4 regions of the Lysinibacillus parviboronicapiens genome follow, and region 2 is predicted to be linked to each of the others. Evidence: riboswitches for the same ligand, from Rfam matches in the RefSeq annotation. Region 2 holds a riboswitch; each other region holds the start of a gene.
What was found. A riboswitch is a leader RNA that binds a small molecule or an ion and turns the genes downstream of it on or off. The one in region 2 is predicted to bind thiamine pyrophosphate.
Positions count from the first base shown of each region.

Region 1 (8,169 bases), 1.6 Mb from region 2:
GTTTCTTGTAAAACTTGAACCCTCGCATGTTTCTTATCATTGCCTGCCACTAAAATCCATGGGGCGTTCTTTTTATCTGTTTTATCGAACATATCATTTGCAGCATCTATATACTGTGGTGTTTTTTCACGATTTCGCCAGTCTTCATCTGTCAATTTCCATGCTTTATAAGGATCCTGTTCCCGTTCTTTAAAACGATTTAGCTGCTCTTCATCTGACACATGAAGCCAGAATTTCACGATAATATAATCACCATCTGTTAGAAGCTTTTCAAAGTGGTTAATCTCCTCGTATGCACGAGTCCACTCGTTGTTTGTTGCGAATCCTTCAATACGCTCTACTAACACACGACCATACCAGGAACGGTCGAAAATTGCGATTTGCCCATGCTGAGGTAATTTTCTCCAGAAACGTTGTAAATAGTTGTAGCGAAGTTCATGTGGCTGAGGTGCTGAAATAGGGTGCACGACATAGCCACGAGGATCTACGCGTTCGATTAGACGTTTTATAGCACCGCCCTTCCCTGCCGCATCCATACCTTCAAATACTAAAATAAGCCCGATTTTATTGTTTAGTAAAAACTGCTGGGCATTTAACATTTCATATTGGAGTACTTTTAATTTCTTTTTATACATTTTTTTATCTAGTTCAATCGATAGGTCAAGATTTTTTAGATTTTGAGTCATTAAAACTTCACTCCTTTAATTTAGCTATTCATATTGTACTAAAGAAATATATGGATGCCTATCCAAATGGTAAATTGTAGATAAATTTGACGAAACAAGACGATACATTATTGGCAATTTCCGCTATAATGAAAATAGAAAATTTGTGACAGTCCTATACTTATTTGTCTTTTCCCTATACAATTTAACAGGAAGGGAGAGGAAACTATGCCTCAATTTATTTTGATGACAATTTCTTATATTGTCGCACTCATCCTAACCTTTTCATCCTATTTCATAAAAATAAATGGTCAATCTACGTTAGAAATCTCTAATCGTTTTCCCGTTATGTTTGCGCCTTTTAATGTTAGTTATGTAATTTGGATTGTGGTTTACTTTTTACTCGGCTATTGGTTAGTTATGAATTTCAAAAAGACAACTATTAAACAGACTGTTCTCTTTAGTAGCATTTGTATATTGCAGGCGTTTGCCATTGTGTTTTGGCATCACGAATTATTTATCGTGTCACTTTGCAGTACGTTAATATTAGTAATTTATTTATTTTTACTGTACAATACGTATTCACTTAGCAATAATGCGCTAACAGGTCGAGTGCCATTTTCTATCTATCTCGCTTGGGCGACTTTTACTCTAATGACAAATGCAAGTTTTACATTAACATCGTATGAATGGAACGGCTTCGGTCTTAGCAATCCACTTTGGGCAGTTATTTTACTGACTATTGGAGTTGCCATAGCACTACATATTCGCTTTCATCACTTCGATATTGTGTATCCGAGTGTTTTTATCTGGGCCTATATAGGTATTGCGTTACATAATGGCTTTGATGAATTACTCGTGACAACAGCCGCCTTATTTTTATGCGGTGTGCTCCTTGTTGGTATACAATTTATTAAAAAAAATCCTGCCTACCAAAAATAACATGGTAAGCAGGATTTTTTTCTATTGATTATGCTTCATCTAATGTTGTTAAAATAATTGGTTTGTCTTTTGTAACAATAATCGAATGCTCGATTTGAGCAACTAATGATTTGTCTGGTGTAATGAATGTCCAGCCATCACCAGCTTCAACAATATGCTCTGCTTTTGCTGAGATGAACGGCTCAACCGCTAACACCATTCCCTCTTTCATAATTGTTGAGTCCCACGCATCGTAATAGTTTAAAATGTGATTTGGCTCATCATGTAAAGAGCGACCTAGTCCATGACCTGTTAAATTCATGATGACTGTTAAATCGTTCGCATAAGCTTCACGTTCAACAGCTTTCCCTATTTGGTTTAATTTAGAACCAGCTTTTACTTTCGTCATCGCACGTTCAAAAGCACTTTTCGCTACGCGGCAAAGTTTTTCTTTATCTTCATAACCTTCTCCGACTACGAATGAAATACCAGTATCAGCAAAATAGCCGTTTAGCGAACCTGACACATCAATATTGACAATATCCCCGTCTTGAATAATACGGCTTCCCGGTATACCATGTGCTACTTCTTCATTAACACTAATACAAGTGTAACCTGGGAAATCATATTCACCTTTTGGTCCAGAAATAGCTCCTGCTTCCGCAAACATACGGCCTGCAATTTCATCTAATTCAAGTGTTGTCACACCTGGTTTTGTAGCAGCCTTCATTGCTTCACGAATTTCAGCACAAATACGACCGATTTTTTTAAAGGCTTCAATCTCTTCTTGCGTTTTTACAATCATTTTTAACGTCCCTTTCATCTAATATCTACACTCTAATATATCACATCCACAAACCAATGATGAACAATACGCGCTAATTAGCTTAGAAAAGCCGCCTGTACCCTATAGGAACAGACGGCTTACACATTAAGATTTTCGTTGCATTAACTGTGGTGCTGCTGTGAATAAAAGAACACCTGCAATAGCAGTTAAGATTGTTGCTGGTAGCATATATGTTCCATTATAAATAATGGAATAAATCCAAGCGTTTTGATCGCCAGCATACTCTGCGAAGAATACAGCTCCTGCAACCGTATGCGACAAGTAGCGTAAAAATCCAGCTAAAACAGTGCCTATGATTATAAAAATAGCCATCTTCTTTTTGTTTACGTTCGCTGCAGCTTCGAGTACAGGCTTACGCACAAGCGCCGCTACACCAACTACTGTGAAAGCAACCCCATAATCCAATAAACCTTGAAGCCAGTGTACAATGTACGCACCGAACATCGTTTGCATAACGCCAATAAGTAGTCCTGTTGTCAGCCCTGCAAAAAGCCCCCAACGAAATGCCATTAAAATAATGGGAACCATCACGAGACTAACCGAGCCGCCTTGTGCCCATACTTTAAAAGAAACTTGATCGAGTACAAGACCCACTGCTGCGAAAATCGCAATCTCCACCAGCATTAATAGTCTTTTTTTGTCCATAATATTATTCTCTCCTTTGTTCCGATGTAGGATACAAGAGCAGGAATAGAAATCAGTTATTTAAATATGATGTGCTCAATCTGGCAATCTATTATGCCTCTGTTAATAGGTGTACAAATTTTGAAATATGCTTATACAACAATACCTTAGGCTGTAGCATCTTTACCAATGTAGCTACATTGCTACATCTCCTACGTTAAGATACCATCTTTAATTCCTTTCAAAATCCATAACACCCCTAGAGACTTTAGCTTCATTCTGTTGGCCTGTGAGCACCTACTAAAAAAGGATACTCCTCTTTTCTTCGCTAACCTAATTGAAGATAAAAAAACGATGCCAGGACAGAGCCTCACATCGTAAAAGTGTCGGTTTCTATCCACATCCCTACGCAAGCTTTAACTTACAGGTTCGAAGAGTAAAGGCATTACGTGCCCAGTCTCAGCTGACATCATCAGCTCCCCTTGTGGTCGTTACATCTTAATTTTGCTTGAACATCCTCATTGTACGCAAACACTTTTGTGATTACAACCATTTCTTCATTAATTTTTGAAACTTTTGAGTTTTTCATGCGTAAATTTTAAATAAGGAGGGACAACTATGGAGAATCAAAAAATATTATCTGCCTTTAGTTATCTCAGTATATTTTTCGCACCTTTTATTGTGCCGTTAATTGTTTATTTCGTGTCAAAGGATAGTGAAGTGAAGCGCCATTCAATCCGAGCGCTTATATCGCATTTAATTCCTTTTCTGTTCGGCATCATTTTCTTTATCGTCTTCCTGTTTTCGTCAATGTCATTCAATACGTTTGAACCTGATGCAACTGGCAGTACATTCATTATCATTTGGTTGGCTGCTTTTGCGATTTACTTACTCGTATCTCTTGGCATTATCATCTGGAATATTGTTCAGGCTGTACGCGTTATCCGTTAGTAATTATGTTTCATCCTCGAGTTAAACAGGTAGAACTAATAGTAAAAGGGAGCTGATATTCATGAAAGTATCTAAAATCGTAAAAACTGCTGTCAAATTAGCGCCTATAGTGATTCCAATTGTCAAGAAAGTGGTAGCTGCAAAAAAGGGAACAACTCCCAACCCAATGACTCGAAGAAAATAAAGAAAAGGCGTATCCTATAAGGGAACGCCTTTTCTTTATTTCACTTCAAACCGTGTTCTGCTATGTCCACTTAAGGTTTTTTCAACATGTAAAACAGCGGGCATAGAGGCCTTTAGTTCTGCAACATGGGAAATAACGCCAATCATACGACCCGATTCTTGTAGATCAATGAGTGCATCAATGGCTTTATTCAATGCCTCCTCATCAAGCGAGCCAAAACCTTCGTCAATAAACATTGTATCGATTCGAATATTCCCTTGAAAACTTTGAATGACATCTGCCATGCCCAGCGCCAGACTTAAAGAGGCATTAAATTTCTCCCCACCTGACAATGTTTTGACATCCCGAATTTGATCAGTATAGGCATCATATACATCAAGACCAAGTCCACTTTGTTTTGCATGCTTTTCCAATCGATCTGATCGTCGAAGCTCAAACTGCCCATTAGATAAATGGTACAGACGAATATTTGCGGCTGCTGTGATTTTGTCTAAGTAGTTTATTTGAATATAACGCTCAAAGGAAAGCTTTTTCACATTTTGCCCATTCAATAAAGCATGGAGCTCCTTCACACGCCCCGCCTCTTTTTCAAGTAATTGTATTTCTTTAGCCGTTTCTTCTACTTTCACGATAAAATCTCCACAAGCTGCAGCAAAAGCTTTTGTCCGTTGCAATGTATTAAATGCTACCTCGTATGTCTCACGTAGTTGTGCTAGTGATTCTTCTAATAGAGCTAAATTCTTTTTCTCTTTCCCTTCAAGCTGCTTAGCTCCTTCGGCAATTTGAATTTGTAATGTGTGTAGTTGCAAAGTGTAATCATTACAATCTTTCCGTAAAGTGTCCAATTGCATAATGCTACGCTTTGCCGTTTCATACGCCTGATAGCTTTCAAAACCCACTTCTTTCATACTTACTGAAAATTGCTCACGTTTTTCGTTTAGACTAGCGTGAATCTCTTCATAAGCTTTTTTAGCTAGTTCCTCCGCCATTACTGCGTTGCTCACAGCTTCTTTAGCAGATTGTAAATTTTGTTGACTAGCCTGCCAAGCTGTTTGTAGCGCTTTTTTTTGTACACCTACCTCAGCAATTTTTTGTTGTAAAGCTTGTAATGTTTGAATGTTTTCAGGTATATGCCTTTGTTGCTCTTCCACAATTATCTGCTGTTTTGTTAACACCTTTTGCTGTTCAGCAAAATACTGCTCTAACTGTGTTTGTTTCTCTTGTAGTTGCTGTGTCCTTTCACGCTGACTCTTTTGCTGAGTTCGTGAGACAGCTAATTGATCATTAACCACTTTTAACAGTGCCACTTGCTCCTCAACATATCGTAGTGAAGAGTTTAGTTGTGTTTGATTTGCTTGTGAAATACCATTGGCTTCCACTTGCTCAATTGCCTCTTGAAGAAGTATTTTAGCCGATTTTAAAGTTGCCTCTTTTTCAAAATAAGTGCGTTCATCTGACTGAGACTTCGCTCTTATTATTTCTAATTGTGCATCATTAATAGACTCTATTTGCTCAGTATGTGTAATTTGATGTGTCGTACTCCCACATACTGGGCACGGATCGCCTTCAATAAGTTGCGCTGCTAAAATACTTGCCAGATTTGCAATCCATTGTTGTTCTAACTGTTGTAATTCCTGCTTATTTTCCTGATATCGCTGCTGCGTTGTATTAACAGCCTGTTCTGCCGAGGCAACCGCTCGCTCATATTTCTCAACTTTTGTTAATAATGCAACTTGTTCACGGAGTTTCGGTAGCTGTTCCAAGTAGTCTGCAAAAGGCTGCACTTGTTCTTCGTATTGCTCGATTTTTTCGGTCACATACTGTAGCTGGACTTGTTCCTGATGTAAAATTGCAAGATTATCCGCAACCGCTCGCTTTGCAGTTCCAACACCATGCTCGTATATTTGTAATTGTTGGCGATTCCCTTCAAACGCTTCAAACGTCGGCAGAAGTGCTTGTAGCGTTAATTCTTGCTGTAAGACTTGCTGACGCTCAGGTTCTTTGGCTTCTACTTCATTGAATGATGCTTGAGCAACTTTATATTGTGTCTCTTTTTGTTGTATCGTTATTTTTGCTTGCTGATAGGTCTGTTCTTTACGATTTTGCTCGGCACGAAGGTCCATACACTGTTGTTCGAACATAACAAGGCGGTCTGCTTGCTCAGCAAGTTTAATTTCCTGTACCTTTGCATCATAAATATTATGCTGTTGCTCTAATATTTTCAGCCGTTCTTGACGGTTAGCATGCTCTTCAAATTGTTCATTGAGGGCCTTGGCCATACTATAATGCTCTTGCTCCTTTTGATGGTGACCATAGGCCTCATCATAACGATGTTGCTCAACTTGAATACTTTCTATATAGTAAGCTTGCTCCTGCTCAAGCGCAGTCATTAATTGGTGCATGTTTTCCGTGTTATTTGCAATGCAAGTAAACAATACAGATGATCGTTGTGGCAGTGCCCCAGCAATTTGACCCAGTAAATGCTCTTTTAATTGCTTCGCGCGTTCTAAATCTTTTTCGGCTTCCTTACGTTTTGCATCCAGTTTTTTTGTCATGTCTCCAAAGCGATCCGTTTTAAAAATTTTGCGTAAAATAGCCTCTTTGTTCGTAGAATCTGAGGTTAAAAGCTTGCGAAATTCACCCTGAGGAAGCATGACAATTTGGCTAAACTGACCCTTCGTCAAACCTACAATTTCCTGTAACTTTTTATCAACTTCATTGGTCTGTTGTTTCTCTACAATACTAAAGTCAAGTTTTCCCTCTTTAAATTGAGCCAACTCTACTTTCCTACCAGTAACACTTTTGTTTGTCGCTTTAATATGACCGGGTTGACGTGAGATTTGATAAGTTTTACCATGCATTTCAAAAATGAGTTCTACTGCTGTATACACGTCATCTTCGGCAAAGCCGCTTCTGAGCATAGCTGTATCTTGACGATCTTCGCCACTGCCTGAACCATAAAGTGCATAACAAATAGCATCAAAAATTGTCGTTTTCCCAGCACCTGTCTTCCCAGATATTGCAAATAATCGGTGATCACCAAGTTCTTGAAAATCAATGATTTCTGTATTTTTGTAGGGGCCAAAGGCAGTAATGGTTAACTTTAAAGGTTTCATTTTACTGCCTCCCGTTCCTCATCAAGTATTTCTTGTAGTATGTCGGTAAATAGACGCTCGGTCTCTCGATTCGGTTGTTCACTATATAAATCCGCATAAAATGCTCTAAATAAGTCGATGTCTTCTACTTGCTCCGTTTCAATCGCTTGAATTTCTTTGGATAATTCCTGGCGTACCGCCTTGCGTTCGATATGCAATGCATGTGGGAACACAGTACGAATACGTTCCATTGGTGAAGCGACGGGCGTATCATCAGTTAGGCGTACAAAAACATAATCCTCACTAGGCGTTAATTTTAATAAATCATCCATCAATCCCTCCACCACACGCAAATCACGTCTTGGCATAAGTTTTCGCTTTTCTACTGTTACTAGTCCTGTCTCATCTAACTCAACAATTAAATAGCCCTTTACATGCAAGTGCTCCGACAGTGAATACTTCAATGGTGAGCCGGCATATCGAATCGTTTCATTACGTACAAAATGTGCCTTATGTAAATGGCCCAATGCCGTATAGTTAAACTGTTCAAATAGTGATGCATCCACACAATCCGATCCACCTATTGATAGTGGACGCTCCGAATCACTTGTGTTCTCTTCCTCATGGCCATATTTGGTTACAAAAGCATGTCCAATGAAAACATTTCGTTGTGTTGTATCCATCGTTGGTGTGATGTGTTCAATGATTTTTTGCATCGCATCTTGATGGGAGTGGATCGTATCATCTGCCAAAATGGTACGCACAGCTGCAGGCTCTGCAAACGGTACAAGATGAAAATGCACCTCACCAAATTGATCTGTCAACACAATTGGCGCCTGATCTTTCCTAAATTGCCCCATTATGTGTAACCCACTATCACGC
Region 1 covers NZ_CP073713.1:4,175,442-4,183,610, forward strand. The annotation lists gene C9J31_RS20255 (polyphosphate kinase 2 family protein) at 1-686, opposite strand, end outside; gene C9J31_RS20260 (hypothetical protein) at 894-1,607, shown strand; gene map (type I methionyl aminopeptidase) at 1,636-2,391, opposite strand; gene thiT (energy-coupled thiamine transporter ThiT) at 2,518-3,078, opposite strand; TPP riboswitch at 3,443-3,550, opposite strand; gene C9J31_RS20275 (magnetosome magnetite crystal formation protein family) at 3,676-4,008, shown strand; gene C9J31_RS24080 (hypothetical protein) at 4,070-4,192, shown strand; gene C9J31_RS20280 (AAA family ATPase) at 4,228-7,308, opposite strand; gene C9J31_RS20285 (exonuclease SbcCD subunit D) at 7,305-8,169, opposite strand, start outside.
Region 1: linked by a shared signal. The riboswitch ahead of thiT (energy-coupled thiamine transporter ThiT) and the one ahead of thiW (energy coupling factor transporter S component ThiW) in region 2 are both predicted to bind thiamine pyrophosphate.

Region 2 (8,169 bases):
AGAAGCAATCGAAGAATGGGAACAGCTATTGAAAAGGTTGCCACGTTTTGCAGGGGATGTGCGCATTCTACAAATCGTTACACAGGAAGAATTATCTCCAAATTATAGTGGGGATGTTCGTTTACTTGATCGTGAAACGGGTCGTGATGTGAATGTTACGATGTCATCCAAGGTACTTGATACGTATGAGGCAAGAAGACGTTTACATGAAGAAGAGTTTGAGGCAATTTGTCGACGCTTCGGTGTTCGAAAATTACAACTGAAGGTGGAAGATGGACTTCAGCATGCCGTCTTTCAACAATTATTAAAAGCACATTGGATTAGGTGAGGTGAGCCGTATTGGGCTTTAGTCAAATACTTTTTAGCTGGACGGCCATCATCCCGGTCATTGTCCTACTATATTATTTCTTTCGAAAAAAATATACCGATCAAAGTGTGTCTTCAACACTCTTCTGGTCGGAAATTATGCAGGAGACACGTGTATCCCCATACTTAAAGCATTTACAAAAAAATGCTTTGCTCTATTTGCAACTGTTAGCACTTCTTCTACTAGTACTCGCGCTGATGAATCCATATGTAAAAAAGTCAACGATTGCAGGAGCACAAACCATTTTCATTGTTGATACATCTGCGACAATGCTAGCAGGGAAAGAGCAGTCAACATTTGATGCACATAAAAAGGAAATGTTGTCGTTAGTCAATCAGCTTGATGGAAGACCTGTGACACTTATTACGACAGGTAATACTCCGCAGGCCGTTTTACAGCAAGAAACAAACGCTAAAGATATTGAGAAAGCTGTCCAGGATTTGCAAGTGACATATGAAAGTGCGCAAATGAATAAAGCACTTGATGTGGCGCAAGCTTTTGTCGGTGAGACACCGACATCGATTTATGTCTTTACAGATACACTCGACAAGAAGCAATTACCGATGGAAAAGGATTCGGTGAAATGGATTGTCCAAGGATCAGCGAAGGATTTAACCAATATAGCCATTACAAAGTTTGCTGCTACAACAGACGGAAAAGCAACGATGGCACTTGTACAGTTGCAAAATGATACAGGCAAAGAGCATAATCTGACTCTTACGCTAGAAAATGCTAAGGGTGAAGAAGTTATAACAGAGAAGGTCACAATACCAGCAAACGAAGCAGTGACTAAAACGTTTAAAGACTTACCGTTGGTGGATTCGATGACTGCGATCATTGATGTGCAAGACGATTATGCCATCGATAATAGTCAATCGGTATTGTTACAAACAGCCACTTCCAAAGTAGTTGTTGATCAAAATATGCATCAACTTATTCAAAAGGGGTTCCAAACAATAAACAGTGGCGTAAAGATTGTTCCACCCTTACAAATGGTAGACAGTCAAGATGCTACCGTGGTGACAAATCAAACAGCCTTGCTGAAAGAAATGGTCAAGCCGATTGTATTATTTGGACGTGATGATAGCGAAAAGATTGAAATGAATGGTGTCGTGAAAACCACGAATGACGCTTTATTTGCATTCAGTGATTTAAAAGATATTTATGTAAGTGCACTTTATCCTGCATTTGATGGCTATAAAACAATTGCCACTGTTGGAGATAAACCATTTATTCAGCGTTCAACAGAAGGAGATATTATCATACTAGCGGATATAGCCGATACCGATTGGCCATTGCATCCCTCATTCCCACTATTCTTATGGAGTGCCCAACAACAATTAGCTGAATCAATTGGTTCACTGGGGATTTTTACGCCAAATGAACAGCGCTCAGTTGCTTTAGCGCAAGGAGAGTGGAGTGTTTATGCACAGGATGATGAATTTTTATCGACGGTTACAAATGGTTTATTAACAGCGCCGATGAAGCCGGGAGTTTACACAGCACGCTCTAATAGTGAGGAAAAACGCCTCATCGTGCAACTTCAGGCACAGGAGCGTGTGATCGAAAAAGGCACGAGTTATACACTTGGAGAATTACAAGAAAGTGGCAAGGAAGAGGTATCCAAGACTTCATTTGTGCCTTGGCTCATACTCATTATTTTAGTATTACTGGTGTCAGAGTGGGAGGTGCAACGACGTCGTGGATTTACGAATTGATACGCCACTAGCTTTATTGTTATTATTACCGTTATTTGCGTATTTTGCATGGACTTATTGGCGTGAACGTCAACGTCTGAAAAACAGCCATCTCGTTGTACTTGGTATTCGGGTTATGGCAATAAGCACTTTAGTCTTTGCTCTCGCAGCACCATATATTTTGTTACCAATTAAGGAAGAACAGGTACTGTATTTAGTCGATCGCTCCGCTTCCATGAAGGGTACAGAAGAGGAGATGGCTAGTTTTATAGAGGAAAGTTTGCAGTCAAAAAAGGATGAGCAGCTTGCAGGGATTTATTCTTTTTCTTCGACATTACAAACAGAAACGATTTTATCGAATTCATTAAAGGAAGTACCGAAATTTACAACTATAAAAGAAACGGATCAAACAAATATTGAGCAAAGTCTTCAATTAGCTACTGGTATTGTCAATCCGAAAAAAGCTACAAGGTTGGTCTTATTAACGGACGCGAATGAAACACAAGGTGATGCATTGGAGTTTGCTACCAAATTAAAAAGCTCCAATATTAGCGTAGACGTTGTGCCATTCAGTCAGGCCGTTGCCAATGATGTATCGCTTAAAAGCTTTGTGACACCACAGATTGCTTATGTAGGCGAACAACAGCAACTTGTCACTGAAGTGAATGCAACAGCAGCAGGTCAGGGCGAATTATTGCTATACGAAAATGATGCGCTTATTCATCGAGAAGTAGTGGCACTTGCCGAAGGATTGAATGTATTTACCTACAAGCATACGGCAACTGCCGAAGGACTGGTCAAATACGAGGCACTTGTTCAAGTAGACCAAGATGCCATATTTGAAAATAATAAATTAACGAGTGTCACGATGGTACAAAGTGAGCCTCACTTACTGATAGTGAACGGTTATGATACAGCATCACCAATTGCTGCGGCATTGGGCACGAAGTCAATTTCCTATGATGTCGTAGATGCAAGCAGTTTGCCAAATGAGCTATCAAGTTATTTACAATATAATGCAATAATTTTTGATAATGTTCCAGGGCATTTGGTTGGTGAGGCCAAAATGGGCGTTATTGAGCAGGCAGTGAAAAATTTTGGTGTCGGTTTTACAATGGTCGGTGGCGAAAATAGCTTTGGCTTGGGTGGCTATTTTAAAACACCAATCGAAACATTGTTACCTGTTGAAATGGAGATTAAAGGTAAGGAACAATTACCATCTTTAGGTCTGGTCATCGTGCTCGATCGTTCAGGAAGTATGCATGGTACAAAGTTAGAACTTGCTAAGGAAGCGGCAGCACGTTCAGTTGAGATGTTGCGTGACGAGGATACACTTGGCTTTATTGCCTTTGATGATCGCCCTTGGGAAATTATCGAAACCGGACCGCTTGGCAATAAAGAAGAAGCAGTCGATACGATTTTATCTGTGACTCCTGGTGGGGGTACGGAAATATATAGCTCCCTTGCAAAGGCATATGAAAATTTGGCCGATCAAAAATTACAACGTAAGCATATTATTTTATTAACTGACGGACAATCACAATCAGGGAATTATGAGGATTTAATTGCAACTGGTAAAGAGAATGGGGTTACACTATCGACAGTTGCGATTGGACAAGATGCGGATGGCCATTTACTTCAGTCTTTAAGTGAAATGGGGAGTGGACGTTTCTATGATGTTATTGATGAACAGACCATTCCTTCCATATTATCACGCGAGACAGCGATGATTTCACGCACATATATTGAAGATAATCCTTTCTATCCAACGATTTATAATGCCTCGGGTTGGCATTCATTATTTGCAAATGGCGTGCCACAAATGAATGCGTATATAGGTACAACTCCGAAGCAGGGCGCTTCTGTAATCGCAGAAAGCGAGAAGCAAGATCCAGTGATAGCACAGTGGCAATATGGACTAGGCAAAACATTCGCTTTCACATCAGATTCCACAGGGAAATGGACAGGAGACTGGGCAAGATGGCAGGAATGGGGCACATTTTGGCAAACGATGATTTCGCAAATGCTACCAAGTTATAATGATGTAGCCTATGACGTACGTTTAGATATGGATGGCACTTTTGTTATTACTGACCCGACAAATGAAGCGGCATTTTTAGAAATCGTCGCTGTCAATGAGGCAGGAGAAGAGCTAGAAATGCAGCTCGAAACATTATCTGCCTCGCAAGTTCGGGCGACTGTACAAGCACAACCAGGTCTTATCTTTTTCCGCATTGCCGATGAAGAACAGGCAATTTATCAGGCTGGTCTAAGTGTTCCGTATAGTGCCGAGTATGAACTACGTCCAGTAAATGAAAAATTAGTGGAAGACCTTACAAAGCAAACAGGTGGTAGTGTGTTAGAAGAACCACAGGAAGTGTTCCGTGATTTCACGCAAAAAGGGGCAGAGCGCCAAAATATTGCAACCTGGCTGCTATTAGCAGGGATGTTACTATTCTTCATAGATATTACAATCCGACGTTTTGGCTGGAGTTTCTTAACAAAGGCGAAGCAAACACAGCAAATTGCAAATGATACACCAGTACAGGCTGAGGATACAAATGTAGCACAGCTATTAAAGGGCATGAAGAAACGTCAATAATAATTGAATACTTTAAATTTAAAACGCAGTGCAAAATTTTGCACTGCGTTTTTGTGTTATTTGAAATCAATAAAGTTCTATTCGCTAATAACGTGGTCATATAAAGCTTTTGATAAGTACGGTTTTCCGCAGATTGCTGGCAACGATAATTCCCAGAACTGCTCCAATAATGCTTGATGTTAAAAAAGCAGGCATAAAAAATAATGCAGCAACAGAGGTACCCATTAAAAGATGTGCATAAGGCACTGCTATAAGGGATGCGATGATACCTGTCCCAAACATTTCACCAACACCTGCGAGCCAAGCCTTAGCACTATATTTATAGGCGAGAGCTGCACACAAAGCCCCGATGACACTGCCTGGAATCGCTAATTGAGAGCCTGTTCCTGTAACAACTCGAATAATAGCTGTGACAAAGGCTACTATAACAGTAGGTACTGGGCCAAGAAAAATGGCTCCAATAACATTAACGGCATGTTGTATAGGATAGGCACGTGCAATCCCTGTTGGAATTGAGACAAAAGTAGAGCCAGCTACAGCAATGGCGACAAATAAAGCCATAATAGTTAATTTTCGAATTGACACCTTTTTCACTCCTTTTTGGTAGATAGCTCTCTAACCACAAATAGAACCTGGTATAGCTGATAACTCATGTGAAATCGCTGATAGCATGCAGAAAATCGCTGATAACTCACACGAAAACGCTGATAGCATGAGAAAATCCCTGATAACTCACACGAAATCACGGATAGCATGCAAAATATCGCTGAAAGCTTACTTAACATCACTTCAAGCACAATCTGTCGAAAATGAACACAAAAAAACCGCTTCCTCACAACGAAAGGAAGCGGCCTTGCATTTACATATTAAAAAAAGCAAGTGTCGCCACTTCCCTACGCTAGTGTGAACTAGATCAGGTTCGAAGGGTCCGTGGTTACATACACGTCTCAGTCAGAAAGACTCCCCTAGTGGTTTTGAAACGATTTAATTTTTATAGGTAAGAAAGTATATACTTTGCTATCCATGACTTTTCTCAGTGATATGCTTGATGTTGTTATTTCGCGTATGCGCTTTTCACCTAATAATGTAACATACTACTAAAAATAGTCAATATTTTTCAGACTATTTCGAATCAGGGTGCATAAGATGTGGCGCTTTTTTCAATGTCCAGATGAGGGCAAGGAAGAAGCAGGCCATTAATATAATTGCCCCAAAAATATATGGGCTGTTCATATTCCAATCGAATAAGATACCTGCTAAAGCAGGGCCAATCATATTACCTAAACTCATATAGGCATTATTAAGACCAGCGGCAAAACCTTGTTCATTTTCAGCGAGTTTAGAAATTAGCGTATTGACTGCTGGTCGAATCAATGTCGTCGCAGTGGAGAAAATTGTAGCTACTATTAAAATAAGTGCAAAGCCAGAGACAAATAATATTAAGTAAATAGAAACGGCTGCAATAAATAAATTGACTAACACAACTTTCATTTCACCATAACGATTAAAAAGAGGTGTAATTATAAACATTTGTACAACAACACCAAACGCACCACCAACAACCAATAAAATGGCAATATCAGTAGGTGTGTAGTTAAATTTGTTTGTAACAAATAATGATAAAGTCGTTTGGAAATTAGCAATTCCGAACGAGAACACAAGCATAATGATGAGCATTACAAAGTAAGGCATTTGGACAGAGCGTACCATCTGCTTCGCAAGATTGTCTTGTTTTTGCGCCTTTTGGGATGTGCTTGGTTTTGAAGAAGGTAAAAGAAAGAATGATAGAATAGCTGCTAAAATCGCTGCAGATCCAGCTGTATAGAACGGGAAGTGCAGACTAACCTTCGATAAAAAGCCACCTATACCCGGACCAATCATAAAGCCAAGAGACATTGCTGCCCCTAACATACCCATTCCCTTGCCTCGTTCCTCATATGTTGTCACATCAGCTACAAATGCCATAATAGGAGGTGCGATGAAGGCAGAACCTAAACCTCCAAAAAAACGTGCGAGGAAGAGCATCCAAACATCCGTTGAAAGCCCAAATGAAATTTGTGCAAGACCAGTTACGATGAGGCCAAAAATAATGAGATTTTTTCGACCATACTGGTCGGAAAGATTCCCAGCAATTGGAGAAAATACAAATTGTGCCAAGGCGAACGTTGCGATAAGCATGCCAAGAACTTGTCCTGCAGCCCCAAATATTTTCAAATACTCAGGCATAACAGGAATAATAATACCAATACTCCCCATTGCGATAAACATATTAAACATTAAAATATACAAAGCCGCCTTATTCGACTTCTGCTGGGTCATCTATAGCCCCCCTTTTTCTAATCAAATATACTACAGTCTATCATAAAGAAATGAGGCTTGGCTATTGGATTAAAGTATGAGAAGCACATCAATTAAAAGTTGACATTTTATTTTGCAAATAATAGTTTCGACTGTGTTTTTTCTACTGTTGTTCGATGAGGAAATCCCGCATATTTTTGCGGGATTTACTTTTTTATTGGTATTGGATTAGGGGTTACAACGTTGATAGTTATGTTAATCTTCTTATATCGATAATTATTTCAATTTTTTTGTAATAATAGTAAATTATCGTAGTTGACTTTTTGCTAATAGTCAACCATTAGCAGTCTTTATAGCTTCTATTAAAAGATAATAAAAAGGGGAGAAAATGTACGATGGTATCTATGCAAACGGCTATGGAAAATTTAAAAGAATTAGGATTTAACCCCGTAACTACAGCGATTGGGGCAACACAACAATTATTTCATTGGGATGAAGCAAAGGTCAATGAACTAAAAGGATATTTAATTGCTCAAAATTTTCAACATCATTACGAAAACAATAAGTTTTATCGAATGCTTTGTGAAGATAGTGGGGTTACACCAGCTGATATTCAAAGTTTGGATGATTTACACAAAATACCATTAATTCCGGTAACGAGCTTTAAAAGACCTGACTCACATTTACTTTTATCAACCTCTTTAGAAAATATTGAATTTGAAATGCGCAGTACTGGTACAAGTGGCATACCAAGTATATCTAGAAGAGATGCTGAAACATTAAACAATTGTGTCTTTAGTATATATGCGATGTATAGAGAAATGTTTGCCTTTTCTAGAGGAGCTGGACTGTTCTTATTCCCATCCCCTGAAGAAATGCCAGAGATGGGCATGGTTAAAGTGCTAAATATGCTTTCAGGTTTATTTGATGCAACAAGATGTCTTGTGAAAAGAGCTTCTTTTAAACCTAAAGAGGCAATTGAAACATTGGAAAAATGGCAAAATATTCATACGCGTCACATTATTGGGCCGCCATTTTTAATTTATAAATTAGTAAATTACCTAAAAACGAATAATATACATTTAAAACTAGATAATAAGACAATGATTATTAATTTAGGAGGTTGGAAAAGATTCTCCGGTATGGAAATACCACGCGAACAATACAATAAAGAATGTGCTGAATACTTAGGTATCCCAGAAGAA
Region 2 covers NZ_CP073713.1:959,482-967,650, forward strand. The annotation lists gene C9J31_RS04490 (DUF58 domain-containing protein) at 1-328, shown strand, start outside; gene C9J31_RS04495 (vWA domain-containing protein) at 340-2,085, shown strand; gene C9J31_RS04500 (VWA domain-containing protein) at 2,069-4,666, shown strand; gene thiW (energy coupling factor transporter S component ThiW) at 4,763-5,251, opposite strand; TPP riboswitch at 5,540-5,643, opposite strand; gene C9J31_RS04510 (MFS transporter) at 5,789-6,985, opposite strand; gene C9J31_RS04515 (LuxE/PaaK family acyltransferase) at 7,381-8,169, shown strand, end outside.

Region 3 (8,169 bases), 2.2 Mb from region 2:
GCACTATGGTGAGGGCCTTCAAATTAATAGTAAGCTAGAGGTTGGTACGACGATATCGTTTATCGTTTTAAAAAATAATGCAAAGTCACATTAATTCTTATCATTAACAGACAAAAATGGATTGAATAGAAATTTTTTTGTCGTGTAATTATAGTTAATGGTTTTATAAGTAAGTTTGAACTATAATAAATACCGTTAAATTAACGTTTTGAAAGTGTGTGAATAACAATGAAAGAAAATACAATCTATCTAGATAACAGTGCAACAACTAAACCTTATGAAGAAGTGATGCAAGCATTTATGGCAGTAAATGAGCAGTATTACGCCAATCCTTCATCGATTCATACAATGGGTGTAGAATCAAATGAATTATTAATGCGAGCTCGTGAACAAGTAGCAAATATTTTGCATACTGAGGCAAAAAATGTCCTGTTTACTTCAGGAGGAACTGAATCCAATAATACAGCTATTTTCGGTTTAGCGCATGGTAATACTCATAAAGGCAACCATATTTTGACGACAGAAATCGAACATCCATCTGTGTTAGAATCAGTGAAGCAGCTTGAGAAAGAGGGCTTTGAAATAGAATATCTACAAGTCGACAACATAGGAGTAGTGTCGTTAGATGAGCTAAGACAAAAAGTTCGCAAGGATACTATTTTAGTAAGCATGATGCATGTCAATAATGAGATGGGTGCCATTCAGCCGATTTTTGAAGCGGCAAAAATTATCCATGAAGCAAGTCGTGCCGCATTTCATGTGGATGCAGTGCAAAGCTTTGGGAAATTGCCCCTAACATTTAATGAAGATGAAGGTCCAGACTGTATCACCATATCAGGTCATAAAATTCATGGTTTTAAAGGTTCTGGTATATTAGCTTTTCGTAAAAAAATGCAATGGCAGCCATATGCACTTGGTGGTGGACAGGAATTTGGCTTACGTAGTGGTACAGTAGCTGTCCCGCAAGCTGTTGCATTATCGAAAGCAGCGCGCATTGCAATAGAAACTATGAGCGAACGTGCAAAAAAATATCGTAATTGGCAGGATGAAATATGCACAGAGTTAAAAAAATATGGTGACGCTGTGACTATTTTATCGACACCTCAAGGCGCACCACATATTTTATCGTTTAGTATACGCGACTTAAAAGGTGAAATTATGATAAATGCATTTCAGAAACGTGGAGTTATTGTGTCAACATCTAGTGCATGTTCTTCTAAACAAACGAAAACGAGTCATGTAGTAGAAGCTTTAAACATCGATGAACATTTTAAAAAAGGTGTTATTCGCATAAGCTTTGGTGCTCATGTAACGGACGAAGATATTGCGCAATTTAAACAAGTATTACATGAAGTACTAATGGAACTTAAAGGAGAATATGTTTTATGATTTGGAAAGAAATTTTAATTCGATATGGTGAGCTATCTACAAAAGGACGCAATAAGATGGATTTTATCCGTCGCTTGCGTGAAAATATTCGCCATGCATTTGCAGATTTAGGCCATCTACACATTCGTACAGAGCGAGACCGTATGTTCATTGCAATTCAAGATGAGGCACAAATGGACGTATTACTAAACGGATTACCAAAAATTTTCGGAATCCAATCATTTAGTCCAGTTGCCGCATGTAATAAAGACATGGAAGCAATGAAATCACTAGCGATTACAATTATGGATACATTTAAAAGTGAACCATTGACTTTTAAAGTTGAAGTAAAACGGACAGATAAAACATTCCCATTAGATTCGCATGCTATTCAGCGTGAAATTGGGGGATATGTGTTACCACAGTATCAAAATTTATCAGTTAAAGTGAAAAAACCAGATGTTGAGCTTCGTGTTGAGGTGCGCCATGATGCAACTTATATGATGGCGCAAGTTATTGCGGGTGCTGGTGGCATGCCAGTTGGCTCTAACGGTAAATCTTTATTGATGCTTTCAGGTGGTATCGATAGCCCAGTAGCAGGATATTTAATGATGAAACGTGGCGTTCGCTTAGAAGCAATTCATTTCTTCAGCCCACCATATACAAGTCAAAATTCATTAGAAAAAGTAAAAGTACTTGCCAATGAATTAACGAAATTTGGTGCAAGTATTCGTCTACATGTTATTCCTTTTACAGAGGTTCAAGTTCTTATTAAAGAAAAAGTACCATCAAATGTGTCGATGACAACAACGCGTCGTATGATGTTAAAAATTGCGGACAAAGTACGTGAAGAAATCGGTGCACTTGCAATTGTAACAGGAGAAAGTCTTGGGCAAGTAGCAAGTCAAACACTTGAAAGCTTAACAGCAATTAACGCTGTGACAAGCACACCGATATTACGTCCGCTAATTTCAAATGATAAATTAGAAATCATTGATATTGCGCAGAAAATCGGCACATACGAAACGTCTATTCAACCATTCGAAGACTGCTGTACAATTTTCACGCCGGCTAGTCCAAAAACGAAACCAAAACTTGAAAAAGTGGAGCATTATGAAAGCTTTTCTGATTTCGATGAACTCATTGAACGAGCTGTGAAAAATCGTGAGGTCTATATTTTCCCGAAAAAAGAGCAGCCTGCAGATAAATTTGCAGATCTTTTATAAAAAAAGCCTACAATTGTTTTGCTGTTTATGCAAACTTGAATTTGTTATATATATAGGAAAGAAACCATCTCAAAATTCAATTTTGAGATGGTTTTTTATTGATTGTCAATAGGTTTCCTTTGCAGTTACATTTTACCTATAAAATTTTTGTATTAAAAAACAAATAACGCACATTCTATATTCACAAGGAGGTGAGAAACATGACAAACAACAACAACCGCAGTTCTAACAAGCTTGCAGTACCTGGTGTACAACAAGCACTAGATCAAATGAAATACGAAATTGCACAAGAATTTGGTGTTCAATTAGGAGCTGACGCATCAGCTCGTGCCAACGGTTCCGTTGGTGGTGAAATCACTAAACGTCTTGTACAAATGGCAGAATCTCAATTAAAAGGTATGCCAAACAACAACCAATAAATGCAGCATAAGCATTTATAAACTTAAAACCAGTGACCGTAAAAGGCACTGGTTTTAGTTTGTTTAAATTTGCTTTTTTTATTCCGTTTAAGAAGGTTGAATTGATGTCAAAGTTAAGACAGTATCTTTAATATTTACACTTTCACATATAGCAGAAATTACAGCTATTCCATGTGCACCAGCTTTAAATACTAGTTGTGCATTGGACTCATCAATTCCGCCAATTGCCACGATAGGCAAGTCAGGGTGTTCAGAACGAACTTGTTGTAGAAATTCAGTACCACTTGGAGGTTTGGCATTACTTTTAGAAGTGGTTGCGAAAATAGGACCGATACCTACATAATCAGCTGCGTACTGTAAAGCAGTGTGCACTTCATCTTTTGTATGAACAGACACACCAAGTAACATATCTCCAATTTTCTCGCGGATAACTGCAACAGGAAAATCATCTTGCCCAATATGAATGCCATCCGCACCAAGTTTTAAAGCAAGCTCAATATCATCATTGACGATAAACGGAATATGATACTGCTTACATAGCTTTTGACAACTTTGAGCAAAAATTTCATAAGCTAGCCCAGTTAATGCGTCTGGCCCCTTTTCGCGAAATTGAAACATGGTAATGCCTGATTGTAACGCCTCTTCAAGTACTTCTAATGGAGGTCGTTTATGAACGTTTGCCGAACCCATAATAAAATAGAGCTTTAAATCGTGGTTATTCATGAATAATCACCTCGCAAAAACCTTTGTATTTATGGTAGGCAAAATGATTGGTCGGACCGTGTCCATTGCCAATAGATAAATCATGTGTAATGGCAAGCTGAATAAATTTTTTCGCTTCCAAAATAGCCTGATCTATTGGTAAGTTAGACCCAATAAAAGCTGTTAATGCAGCAGAAAATGTGCAGCCTGTACCGTGTGTATTGTTTGTTGCAATACGTGCCGTTTGCATGGAAAATGATCGACCATCTTTAAAAAATACATAATCAGTCGCAAATTTTTTGTCAGATAAATGACCACCTTTCATGACAACACATCGTGCGCCTAGTTGCAAAAGTGTATGAGCAGCTTGCTTAATTGAAGCTGGGGTATCAATCTTTTTGCCTGTTAATACTTCTGCTTCCGGGATATTTGGCGTAATAACAGTTGCTAATGGTAATAAATAACATCGCAATGCCTCGATTGCTTGTTGTTGCAATAAGCTTTCGCCACCTTTAGCAATCATTACTGGATCAATGATAAGTGGTATATCCAAGTCAGCCATTATATTTGCAATGGTCTGAATAACATCAGCAGAAAAAAGCATTCCTGTTTTGATAGCACTAATTGAAAAATCCTCTAATAGTGCATAAAATTGTTTTTCGATAAAGCTTGGATCAATGGATAAAACATCATACACACCTAATGTATTTTGAGCAGTTAACGCTGTAATCACAGATGTGCCAAATACCTTTAATTCTTGAAATGTTTTTAAATCTGCTTGAATGCCTGCACCGCCGCCACTATCTGAGCCTGCAATTGTAGTCACGATATGCACTATTTTTCACCGTCCTTTGAAAGACGATGTAACTCATTTAAGATAGCAATTTGAAAATCACCAATATATTGAGTAGAGCAAGCAGCATGTTCAGCTATTTTTTTATAGGCCAATAAAGTATTTACTAATTGTTTATATGGCTCATTTTGTGCAACATAAGCGGCTGCGCAAATTGCACTTAATAGGCAGCCTGTCCCTGTGACTTCTGTCATTTGCTGATGTCCCCCATCAATCCAATGCATTTGTTTACCATCAGTTATAAAATCTTTTTCACCGGTCACAATAACTATACAATCATAGCGTTGAGCAACTTGCTTTGCCTCATCCTCAATACAAATTGACCCGCTGCCACTGTCGACGCCTTTTTGTTGCCAATTTACATTGGCAATAGCAGCAAGCTCACCAATATTGCAACGAATAACAGCAAATTTAACTTGCGTTAATAAATGCTGTATTGTTTTTTTGCGAAAAGTAGTCGCTCCTGCACCAACGGGATCTAAAATAATTGGGATGCCAAGTGTATTGGCCATTTCTCCCGCACGTAACATAGATTCTTTTGTACGATCATTTATCGTACCCGTATTTAATAATAGCGCGGAAGCGATTTTTACCATTTCTGTAACTTCATCGATTTCATCGGCCATTACAGGAGAAGCACCAATTGCCAGTAAGCCATTTGCTTGAAAATTGGCCACGACATAGTTTGTGATACAGTGAATAAGTGGCTGTTGTTTACGTATTGTTTGTAAAATCATAGTAAGTCCTCCTTTTTGGGTGGACGTAAGCATGCAAAAAAAAGCTCTTTTCGTGCAAAGAGTACACGTAAAAAGAGCTTTTCATCAATAACAAGATGTATTGCTCCCTACGTCAGTATTAACTAACAGGTTCAAAGGGTCAGGTTTTACCTTCTCAACTCAAGACGAGTCCCCCTGCAATCATGATTTTAGTTGACCAAAATGTACCATACTTTTTCTCCGTGTTCAATAGCGATTTCCAATTATCATAAAAGCAGTGACTGTTGCCATATAAAGAAGTATGATAGTTGTCATGACTTTTCAAAATTAAGGCTTCTTCCATTGAAAATCAAGAAAAATGAGTTTTATAATGGGCATAGCGAAGGGGGCATATGCCATGAATAGACAAGATTTACTCGCACCAGAGTGGTATAACATTGCAGAAGAAATTGAAAAGTATGCACAGAATCCAACCAAAAATGCTTTAATAGTTTATAACGAAAACGAAGATATACAATATATTACATATGCAACTTTACTTGAAAAGGCAAATCAGACAGCACATGTATTCACATCTCAAGGATTAGTCAAAGGAGATGTAATTTTAGTTATGGTGCCAAGATCAGTTGAGGCGTACATTGTTTATATTGCTGCATTAAAGGCTGGCTTAACGATTATTCCAAGCTCTGAGATGTTGCGTGCAAAGGATATAGACTATCGAATCACACATGCTGATGCAAAGGCGGTTATTGCCTATGAGCCATATATTGAACAATTTGATGAGGTGGAAAATTTAGAGGACGTGCAGCAGTTTGTCATTGGTCAGGCACATGCACCATGGCATCCTTTGCTAGAGCAAATGAAAAATAAACCCACTACCTATACAAGCGCCACACCAACGAAATGTACGGATCTTGCATTTCTTGCCTACACAAGTGGCACAACAGGCAATCCAAAGGCTGCTGTTCATACACACAGTTGGGGTTACGCACATTTGCGGACAACAGCACCAAATTGGTTAGGCGTTGAAGAAAATGATATAGTGTGGGCTACTGCAGCTCCAGGGTGGCAAAAATGGATATGGAGTCCATTCCTTGCAACATTGGGTAGTGGAGCAACAGCTTTTGTTTACAAAGGAAAATTTGATGCAGCTACATACTTAACGTTACTTGAAAAATTTAATATTAATGTTCTGTGCTGTACGCCCACTGAATATCGTTTTATGGCAGCACTTGAAAATTTACAACACTACAATTTGAGTAGCATTCGTCAAGCTGTATCTGCAGGAGAACCGCTGAACAGTGAGGTTACGAAAATATTCTTACAAAACTTTAAACTTCAGGTACGTGATGGCTACGGTCAAACTGAAAATACATTACTTGTTGGAACAATGGTAGGTATGGAGCCACGTGTTGGCTCAATGGGTCAACCAACGCCGGGAAATACGGTAGAAATTATTGATGATTTTGGTAACCCTGTTGCAGATGGTGCCGTTGGTGATATAGCGGTTCATCGTGAAACACCAGCATTATTTAAAAAATATTTTAAAGACCCAGAACGTACAAGCTTACAATTCCGTGGTGATTGGTATATCACTGGAGACCGTGCATATAAAGATAAAGATGGTTATTTTTGGTTTGAGGGACGTGGTGATGATGTCATTATTTCTTCAGGCTACACCATTGGACCATTTGAGGTTGAAGATGCATTAATGAAACATCCAACTGTGAAAGAAGTTGCAGTAGTTGCGAGTCCTGATGAAGTACGTGGTAATATTGTAAAGGCATTTGTAGTATTGCATGATAGAAGAATAGGCATTGCATCACTTATTCAAGAACTCCAAGATCATGTAAAAGCATTAACAGCGCCCTACAAGTATCCACGTGCGATTGAATTTGTTGAGGAGTTACCAAAGACCGCATCGGGTAAAATTCGCCGTGTCGAACTACGTCAGCTTGAAAAGTATCAGTATACGCAAAAATAATTTCCTAGGAAATAATGTCGAAAATCAAAGTTCATGCCAAATTTATGAACTTTGGTTTTTTTTATGTATAAAAAGCTTTTTTATGGCAAAATGTATAAGATAAAACTATTGCATAATATTGCAAAAAAGTGAAACATTTTAGACGTTGACACGTATAAGGTGTTGAGGAGGCGGAAAGACATGAATGTTAAAAGGTGGGTAGCCTTAATTATTGCAAGTGTATTATTGGTAGTTTCACTAGGTATTAACACCGTATTTGCAATATTTAAAGCAGACTTCTTTGGTAGTTTTGACAGCTTAATGGCTGGCAATAATTTAGAAGTATTTGAAACGGTGATTGAGGGTGAGGATTATAATAAACGAATCGCGTACTTAAAAGTCGATGGGACGATTCAAGATATTGGGTCTAGTTCCTTATGGCAGCCGGTAGCTTATGATCACCAGTTTTTCTTAGAACAATTAGACAATATTTTATATGATGAAACAGTACAGGCAGTTGTGTTGAGTGTTAATTCGCCAGGTGGTGGTGTAAAAGAATCAGCAGAAATTTATAAAAAGCTGTTAGAAATTAAAGAGGAGCGCCAAATTCCGATTTATGTATCAATGGACTCAATGGCAGCTTCAGGCGGTTATTATATTGCCGCACCTGCAGATAAAATTTTCGCGCATCGCGATACGATAACAGGCTCTATTGGCGTTATTATGCAATCAATTAATTACCAGGAGCTAGCAGAAAAAGTGGGCGTGAAATTTCAGACATTTAAATCAGGTGAACATAAGGATATGTTAAGCCCGATGCGTGATGTTACGGAAGAAGAACGTGCGATGATGCAAGATATGATTAATGAAACCTACGAAGAATTCGTTGATATTGTTGAAAAAGGTCGTAATATGTCTGAAG
Region 3 covers NZ_CP073713.1:3,618,350-3,626,518, reverse strand. The annotation lists gene C9J31_RS17560 (sensor histidine kinase) at 1-94, shown strand, start outside; gene C9J31_RS17555 (cysteine desulfurase family protein) at 229-1,389, shown strand; gene thiI (tRNA uracil 4-sulfurtransferase ThiI) at 1,386-2,594, shown strand; gene C9J31_RS17545 (alpha/beta-type small acid-soluble spore protein) at 2,795-3,013, shown strand; gene thiE (thiamine phosphate synthase) at 3,101-3,736, opposite strand; gene thiD (bifunctional hydroxymethylpyrimidine kinase/phosphomethylpyrimidine kinase) at 3,729-4,550, opposite strand; gene thiM (hydroxyethylthiazole kinase) at 4,550-5,305, opposite strand; TPP riboswitch at 5,393-5,491, opposite strand; gene mbcS (acyl-CoA synthetase MbcS) at 5,682-7,268, shown strand; gene sppA (signal peptide peptidase SppA) at 7,449-8,169, shown strand, end outside.
Region 3: linked by a shared signal. The riboswitch ahead of thiM (hydroxyethylthiazole kinase) and the one ahead of thiW (energy coupling factor transporter S component ThiW) in region 2 are both predicted to bind thiamine pyrophosphate.

Region 4 (8,169 bases), 1.5 Mb from region 2:
AGTATTTCGACAATGTTTACTGAAATGACAACTGCAACTGAAAGTGGTGCAGCATACTTAAATCCGGGTCTAAAATATACAAACGGAATTGACACAATCTCAATGTTAATTGCCTTAGTATTAGGTACTGCGGGTCTTCCACATATCTTAATGCGTTTCTTCACTGTAAAAGATGCAAAAACAGCTCGTTCATCAGTAATTTGGGCTACTTGGATTGTAGGTCTGTTCTACGTTTTAACAATCTTCTTAGGCTTCGGTGCAGCTGCATTCGTAGGTAAAGAAGAAATTATCGCAGCAAACGCTGCAGGTAACATGGCTGCTCCACTTCTTGCAGAAGCACTTGGTGGCGACATCCTATTCTCATTCGTTTGTGCGGTAGCATTTGCTACAATTTTAGCGGTAGTAGCGGGTCTGGTACTGTCAGGTGCCTCTGCCCTATCACATGATATCTATGGTCAAATTATTAAAAAAGGGAAAATTACAGAGAAAGAGCAAGTACTTGCGGCTCGTATTGGTTCAATCACTATCTCTGTTATTTCTATCTTACTTGCACTTGGAGCACAAACATTAAACGTTGCATTCTTAGTATCACTAGCATTCTGTATTGCGGGTTCTGCAAACTTACCGGTTATTATTTACACAATTTACTGGAAGAAATTCAACACTGCTGGTGCTGTTACGGCAATGTTGACAGGTTTAATTTCAGCTTTAATCCTAGTAGCAGTATCTCCTAACGTATGGAATCCGGTGGAAGGTAAAGCGATTTTTGTTGGTGAACCGTTAATTATGTTAACAAATCCAGCATTAATCTCTGTACCTCTTGGGTTCTTAGGTGGATTAATTGGAACATTACTTTCTAAAGAATCTGACGATGCGAAATACCGTGAAGTTGATGTGAAAGCGAATACAGGTATTTCTGTACAAGACGTATCACACTAATAGTATGACAATAACCTCGTAGGCTTTTAGCTTACGAGGTTTTACTTTTTCTCCCCTATTGGGTACTATTATGGTAAAGACAGTTGGAGGTAGTTACTAATGACACAATCTGGCGCTAAAAAGAAACGAATGCATATTAAACGTACGAAAGGTAAGGATGTCGAGAAAAATCGTCAGTCTGCCACGTTCAGTACACATGAACGTGTAACAAAAACGAAACGGGAATCCATCGACCGTAATTTTACAAAGTATAAAAAGCAACAGCATGTAGACGAGTAGTCGCTCTATACGCTGTTGCTTTTTTGTGTTTTTTATAGATTATAAAAGGCTGTCGTATTTTGAGTAAGCCTATAAGCCACTTCTTGAACGGATAAACCCTTTAATGTCGCAATGACCTCTATCGATTTGTGCATCATTTGCGGGGATGTCCGTTTATTTGTAAAAGGACCTTCGAATGGCAATGGTCCATCTGTTTCCACCATTATGAGCTCAAGTGGGTACTTTTTAACCAATTGTTGAATTTCCGTTTCATACGTACAATCTGGTGTAATGGAAATAACATAACCGTTATGTATCATACGTTGAATGACCTCGTCATTGCCTTTAAACCAGTGGAAATGTGCATGGGTTACGCCATGCTTCTCAAGGAGATCACAAACAATTGAGGCATCTTCATAAACGGCATGTAATACAATTGGCTTTTTAAGTTCTTTCGCTAGTACGATAAATCGTTCTAATAACGAAATATAAGGTGTATAATCGACGTCATTTTTTTGCTTTAAGTAATAAGGAAGTCCTACTTCACCGACAGCTATCATCTCTTCTGCATGAAGACGAATCCAAGTGAAAAGCGCCTCTTCTTCTTCAGCACTCAGTAAAGCTTGTTCTGGATGAAAGCCATAAGCAGCTTTAACATTAGGATAGGCACGCGACAAGCTTAATGTTTTTTGACAAGAGGCTAAGTCTGTACTAACAGCCATTACATGCTTAACCTGTGCCAGTAAGAACCCAATTTCATGTTCCTCATACTGATCTAAATGAATATGCGCATCAATCAACATAAGCATCGTCCTTTTCTTCTTTTAAATAGTTAAATAACTGTTGTTTTAACGCATAAAATTTTGCACTATGTCGAATTCCCTCTGAACGAGGTCTCTCAAACGGCACGATCATTTCCTCCTTGATAGTAGCAGGACGCTTTGTTAACACGAGTATACGATCTGCTAAAAAAAGAGCTTCTTCGATATTATGTGTGACAAACAAAATCGATTTTCGGTGTTGTTCCCAAATAGATAACAGCCATGCTTGCATTTCTAGTCTTGTAAACTCATCAAGCGCTGAGAACGGTTCATCTAAGCATAAAATAGGTTTATCACTAACGATTGCTCGAATAAATGATACACGCTGCTGCATGCCTCCAGATAGTGCATTGGGATAAGCATTTTCAAACTGTGCGAGTCCTACCTTTTCTAGCCATGCCCGTGCTTGTTCGATATGTGGTTGCTGCTGTAGTTCCTCTACAATCGTGACATTCTCTAAAATCGTTCGCCAAGGGAGTAAACAGGGCTGTTGAGGCATATAGCCGATGGTTCCTCTTTTTAGCTGTATATCTTCTTCGTCTAACAAAATTGCCCCCCCATCTAAGGCGGAAATACCTCCAATTAATTGAAAGAGGGTACTTTTTCCACTACCAGACGGGCCGATAATCGCAACAAATTCACCTTCCTTTACTTCAAAAGATAAGTTGTTAATGACTTGCAGTGAGCCAAATGATTTATGAATGCCTTGAATGTTCAGCATGTAGTCCCCTCCCTTTCACAACGAGCTTTTCGAGCACACGAATGCCACTAAATAACAATAAGCTTAATAAAACGATGGCAAAAATGGCCACGAATACACGGTCCGTACGAAAAGAAGATTGTGCAAGTGTCATATAGACACCGATGCCCTTTTTAGCACCAAGCCACTCTGCAATAACAGCGCCCATAACACTATACGTAGCCGCAATCTTTATGCCTGAGAAAATAGCTGGATAGGCATAGGGCCATTCAAGTTTCCAGAATGTTTGTGCCTTGGTTGCACCAATCATCTCAAAATAGTGTTTTAGCTCAGGTGAGGTTTGGCGAAATCCGTCCATAGCCGCAATCACAATTGGGAAAAAGCAAACCAGACAAATAATAATGAGTTTCGGCAACAAACCAAAGCCAAACCAGATAATTAATAGTGGCGCCAGTACAAGCACTGGTACATTTTGTGACACAATCAGGATGGGATAAAATAATTCCCGAATCATAGCCGAACGATGTAACAATACAGCAACACTTAACCCAAAGATTATCCCAATGGCAAGACCTAAGAGTGCCAACTGTACACTAGCAAAGACATGTGGTAAAAATGCTTTATAGGATTGAACTGCTTCTATTATAATGGCGCTCGGTGCAGGTAACAGCCACTGTGGAATTTGTGCAAATTGAACAATTAGTTCCCATATGAATAAGAGGAAGACGATAAAAATAATCGTCCTCCCTTGTTTTATTGCCTGAATCATGGACGATATTTCTCCGTCAACGTCCCCATCGTAATACCTGTTGGCTGATATAAAATTTTCACCTGTGTAATAACGTTTATTGCCCCAAGCTCAATCATCTTGCTATTCATTTCTTCTAGGATTTGAAGCAAAGTAGAGAGTTCACCTTCCATTGTCGTTTCCAATGGATGTACCTCATATTTTACTCCTGAAGCATCGATAACAGCGATCGCCGCGTCAACAAAAGGAATAACGTCCTCATATTTTTCAGTTTTCGGTATGATTTGTACACTGATTAATGAATTTGCCATTTACTTTGCCTCCTTAGTTGGTAAAAAATCGTTTGTAAATGCCTTTGCTGGGTTGAATTCACCTTCTAAAACATTATTACTTGTCATCCAATCAGCATAGTTTCTCCATACGGCTAATTTTTGTTCACCCCATTGTGCGGCATCATCTTGATACTTGTCTGCTAGCCATTCCTGACTTTTATGTACAAGCTCTTTATCTAAATCTGGTGCCGCTTCTAGTAGAATATCAGCTGCTTCTTTCGGTTGATTGATGGCATATTCATAGCCCTTTGCTGCGGCCGCAACAAATGCCTTTACCGTATCCGGGTTCTCCGCAATCATTTTTTCGTTTGTTGCAAGTACTGGTGTATAATAATCAAGCTGTTCACTATAGTCTGTTAAGTACAGCATGTTGAGCTTTTCACCACGCAGTTCCGCTTCTATCCCTGTCCAAGCATAGTATATCCAAGCAACATCAATGTCTTTCTGCATCATGGTAAAGAAATCTAAATCACCGGCATTGACCATATCTAATTTATTGACATCTGCATTCTCTGTTTGCATTAATGATTGCAATACCGCCTGTTCAAGAGGAGCCCCCCAACCGCCATACGTTTTTCCTTCAAAATCTTTTGGTGATGTAATACCATGCGCAGCAAGTGACGCAAAACCTGACGTATTATGTTGAATAACGGCTGCAATCGATACTAATGGTACATCCTGCACGCGTGCTTGTGTAATCGACTCTTGGTAGCTTACGCCAAACTCAGCCTTGCCAGATGCAACAAGCTGATCGGCTCCTGCATCGCCAGGTAATAGAATATCTACGTCTAAGCCCTGTTTTTCAAAGTAACCAAGCTTTTTAGCCACATAAAGTCCTGTGTGATTTGTATTAGGTGACCAGTCAAGTACGACTGATACTTTTTTTAATGAATTCGATTCTTGTTTGTCCTCTTGAGCGTTACAGCCGACTAATGTTAATAGTGCTGCAACAAGGATCAATAACCATTTCTTCATGCTGAATCCTCCCAGTAAGTAGTGTGAAAGTGTTCATGTTTGAATGCTGTCATCACCATTTGAAAAACGTACTCGTCCCTTTTATGTAAAAGGCGCTGACAATTTCGAAATGAAAGTAAGATGTGTATCTGCATTTTCAAGCGTGTTAATGCGACTCGTGCATGTTGCAGGATAACTCCAAGACATAAAAAAACGCCCAGGAGTCATCCCAGACGTTTGAAATCGGTATCAAAAAATAATAGTACTATATTTTTGAGTAGATGTTCCCTACGCTGGTACGAGCCAAATCAGGTTCAAAGGGTCAGCGTCTGAACGGACACAATCTCAGCTGGCAACTACCAGCCCCCCTACATTCTTAACATATGAACTTTTCGAGGACTATTATACCCATATCTCTAAGCAAATGACAAGGCTCTAATTACATAGAGATTTTATTGTTAATTAATAAATCAAAAAAAGCCCAGTTCTCGAAAAAGAACATGGGCTTGATTGTTTAGCTATTTTTCATTTTTTGCCTTTAAAACATGGGCAATTGCACCGTCAGTAGCTATATCAACTTTAAAGGAGCCATTCGAATGACGATCTGAGCGTGTTAGCCCTTTCACATCAATCACTTCTTGCACACCCTTTTCAGTTTCCACTACAATTTGCTCTTCATCCGTAGCTCGAGTAACAGAGACGATACGGTGAGGATTTGCTTTTAACTCGGTTAATACTTTTAGCCCTCGTTTTGCACGGCTGGCTATATCTACCTCAGCGACATTCATTTTCTTCACTGCCCCACGCTGTGTCACAATCACAACATATTCCGTGTCACTTGGCTTTAATATCGTTACACCTACTAAAGCTTCGCCCTCTTTCAGCGTTATGCCTTTCACCCCTCCTGTTTTCACCCCCGTTACAGGCAATTCTTCAATTGGGAAGCGAATCGCATAGGCCGTATCTGTGATTAATAATAATTCTGCCTCGTCTGTCACAAGATCCGCAAAAATCATTTCATCGCCGGATTTGACATTCATCGTTTTAATAGGCTTAGAATAACGAGTTACCGCATAATCACTTAGCGGTGAGCGCTTAATTTGTCCATCTTTGGTCGCCGTTAAAATATAGGTATTTGGCTGTTCAAATGTTTCGAAGCCATATACCGCAATAATGGATTCATCCTCATTGGTTGGCACTATACTTGAAATATGCTGGCCAAGGTCCTTCCATCGAATATCCGGTAATTCATGCACGGGTTGATAAATATAATTGCCTCGATTTGTGAAAAGTAACACATGGTGCTGCGTATTTAAATTTTCCTCATACAATAAATAATCGGAATCCTTCATGGCGAAATCTTGACCATTGGAGGCAGCATGAGAACGTGTAGATGTACGCTTAATATAGCCATCCTTCGTTACTGTTACAACTACTTCTTCACTTGGGACAAGTACATCTAATGTTATTTTAATTTCTTCAATTTCACGTTCGATTTTTGAACGACGTGGTTCAGTAAAGCGCTTTTTAATATCGAGTAACTCTTGTTTTATGACACGCACTAGTTTTGCTTCACTGTTAAGAATACCTTCAAGCTTTGCAATTAGTGCATTTAGTTCATCTTGTTCATGGCGAAGTTCTGTGATATCTGTATTCGTTAAACGATATAATTGTAAACTTACTATCGCCTCAGATTGTACTTCTGTAAAGTCAAACTTCACTTGTAAATTCGTTTTAGCGTCACGCTTATCATTGGATGATCGAATGGTCGCAATCACTTCATCTAAAATGGATAGCGCTTTAATAAGCCCTTCCACAATGTGAGAACGCTCTTTTGCTTTTTGTAAATCATAAATAGAGCGATTTGTGACAACTTCTTTTTGATGCGCTATGTATGCATCAAGCAGCAAGGGCAATGTCATCATCGTCGGACGTCGATTATGAATGGCAATCATATTAAAATTATAAGCTACTTGCAAATCCGTTGTTTTAAATAAGTAATGTAAAATACCTTGTCCTGGTATATCTTTTTTTAATTCGATGACAACGCGTAAGCCTGTACGATCAGATTCGTCACGGATTTCTGCAATGCCTTCAAGTCGTTTATCGACACGTTGTTCATCAATTTTTTTCACAAGATTCGCTTTATTGACATCATAGGGCAATTCGGTGATAACGATTTGCTCCTTGCCCCCTTTTAGTGGTTCAATGACAGCCTGAGCACGTACGATAATTTTACCACGCCCGGTTTCATACGCTTTTTTAATACCATCTACACCTTGTATGATGCCCCCAGTTGGGAAATCTGGCCCCTTGATGACTGTCATGAGTTCATCGACTGTTGATTTCGGGTTATCTAAACGCATTAAAACGCCATCTAAGACCTCGTTAAGCGCGTGCGGTGGAATATCAGTAGCATAACCAGCAGAAATCCCTGTCGAGCCATTAACAAGCAAATTTGGAAAGCGTGCAGGTAACACAGTAGGCTCCATATCCTGGTCATCGAAGTTTGGCACAAATTCTACAGTTTTTTTGCCAATATCCCGTAGCATCTCGGCCGCAATGGCAGAAAGTCTTGCTTCTGTATAACGCATCGCTGCAGGTGGATCTCCATCGACCGAACCGTTATTACCGTGCATTTCAATCAACATATGACGCGCTTTCCAATCCTGACTCATTCGAACCATTGCTTCATAGACGGAGCTATCACCATGTGGGTGGTAGTTACCGATAACGTTACCGACTGTTTTAGCCGACTTACGGAATGGTTTCTCATGTGTATTCCCTTCTGTATACATGGCGAACAGAATACGTCTTTGTACAGGTTTTAGACCGTCACGTGCATCAGGCAACGCGCGGTCTTGAATAATATATTTACTATAGCGACCAAAGCGGTCACCCATTACTTCTTCTAATGGTAAATCTTGAAACTTTTCCGTACTACTCATGCTTGGTCCTCCTCTTGTTGGATGAATTCATTGTCTAATATATTCGAATCATCCTCCATACCGAAGTTTACATTTGCTTCGATCCATTTACGACGTGGTTCTACCTTGTCGCCCATTAATGTTGTCACACGTCGCTCAGCCCGTGCTCCATCTTCGATCGTCACACGAATTAATGTACGTGTTTCTGGGTTCATTGTTGTATCCCACAGTTGGTCGGCATTCATCTCTCCAAGTCCTTTGTACCGTTGAAGAATATAGCCTTTCCCTACTTTTTTGATGGCATTTTGCAAGTCATTTTCAGTCCATGCATATGCAATCACCTCTTTTTTACCTGTACCCTTGGATACTTTATAAAGAGGTGGCAGTGCGATGAAAACTTTCCCTGCTTCGATTAGTGGTCGCATATAACGATAGAAGAACGTTAATAGCAATACTTGAATATGCGCACCATCTGTATCGGCATCGGTCA
Region 4 covers NZ_CP073713.1:2,474,576-2,482,744, reverse strand. The annotation lists gene C9J31_RS11850 (solute symporter family protein) at 1-939, shown strand, start outside; gene C9J31_RS11845 (hypothetical protein) at 1,039-1,218, shown strand; gene C9J31_RS11840 (TatD family hydrolase) at 1,251-2,000, opposite strand; gene C9J31_RS11835 (ABC transporter ATP-binding protein) at 1,990-2,739, opposite strand; gene C9J31_RS11830 (ABC transporter permease) at 2,714-3,487, opposite strand; gene C9J31_RS11825 (thiamine-binding protein) at 3,484-3,777, opposite strand; gene C9J31_RS11820 (ABC transporter substrate-binding protein) at 3,778-4,773, opposite strand; TPP riboswitch at 5,021-5,132, opposite strand; gene parC (DNA topoisomerase IV subunit A) at 5,271-7,700, opposite strand; gene parE (DNA topoisomerase IV subunit B) at 7,697-8,169, opposite strand, start outside.
Region 4: linked by a shared signal. The riboswitch ahead of C9J31_RS11820 (ABC transporter substrate-binding protein) and the one ahead of thiW (energy coupling factor transporter S component ThiW) in region 2 are both predicted to bind thiamine pyrophosphate.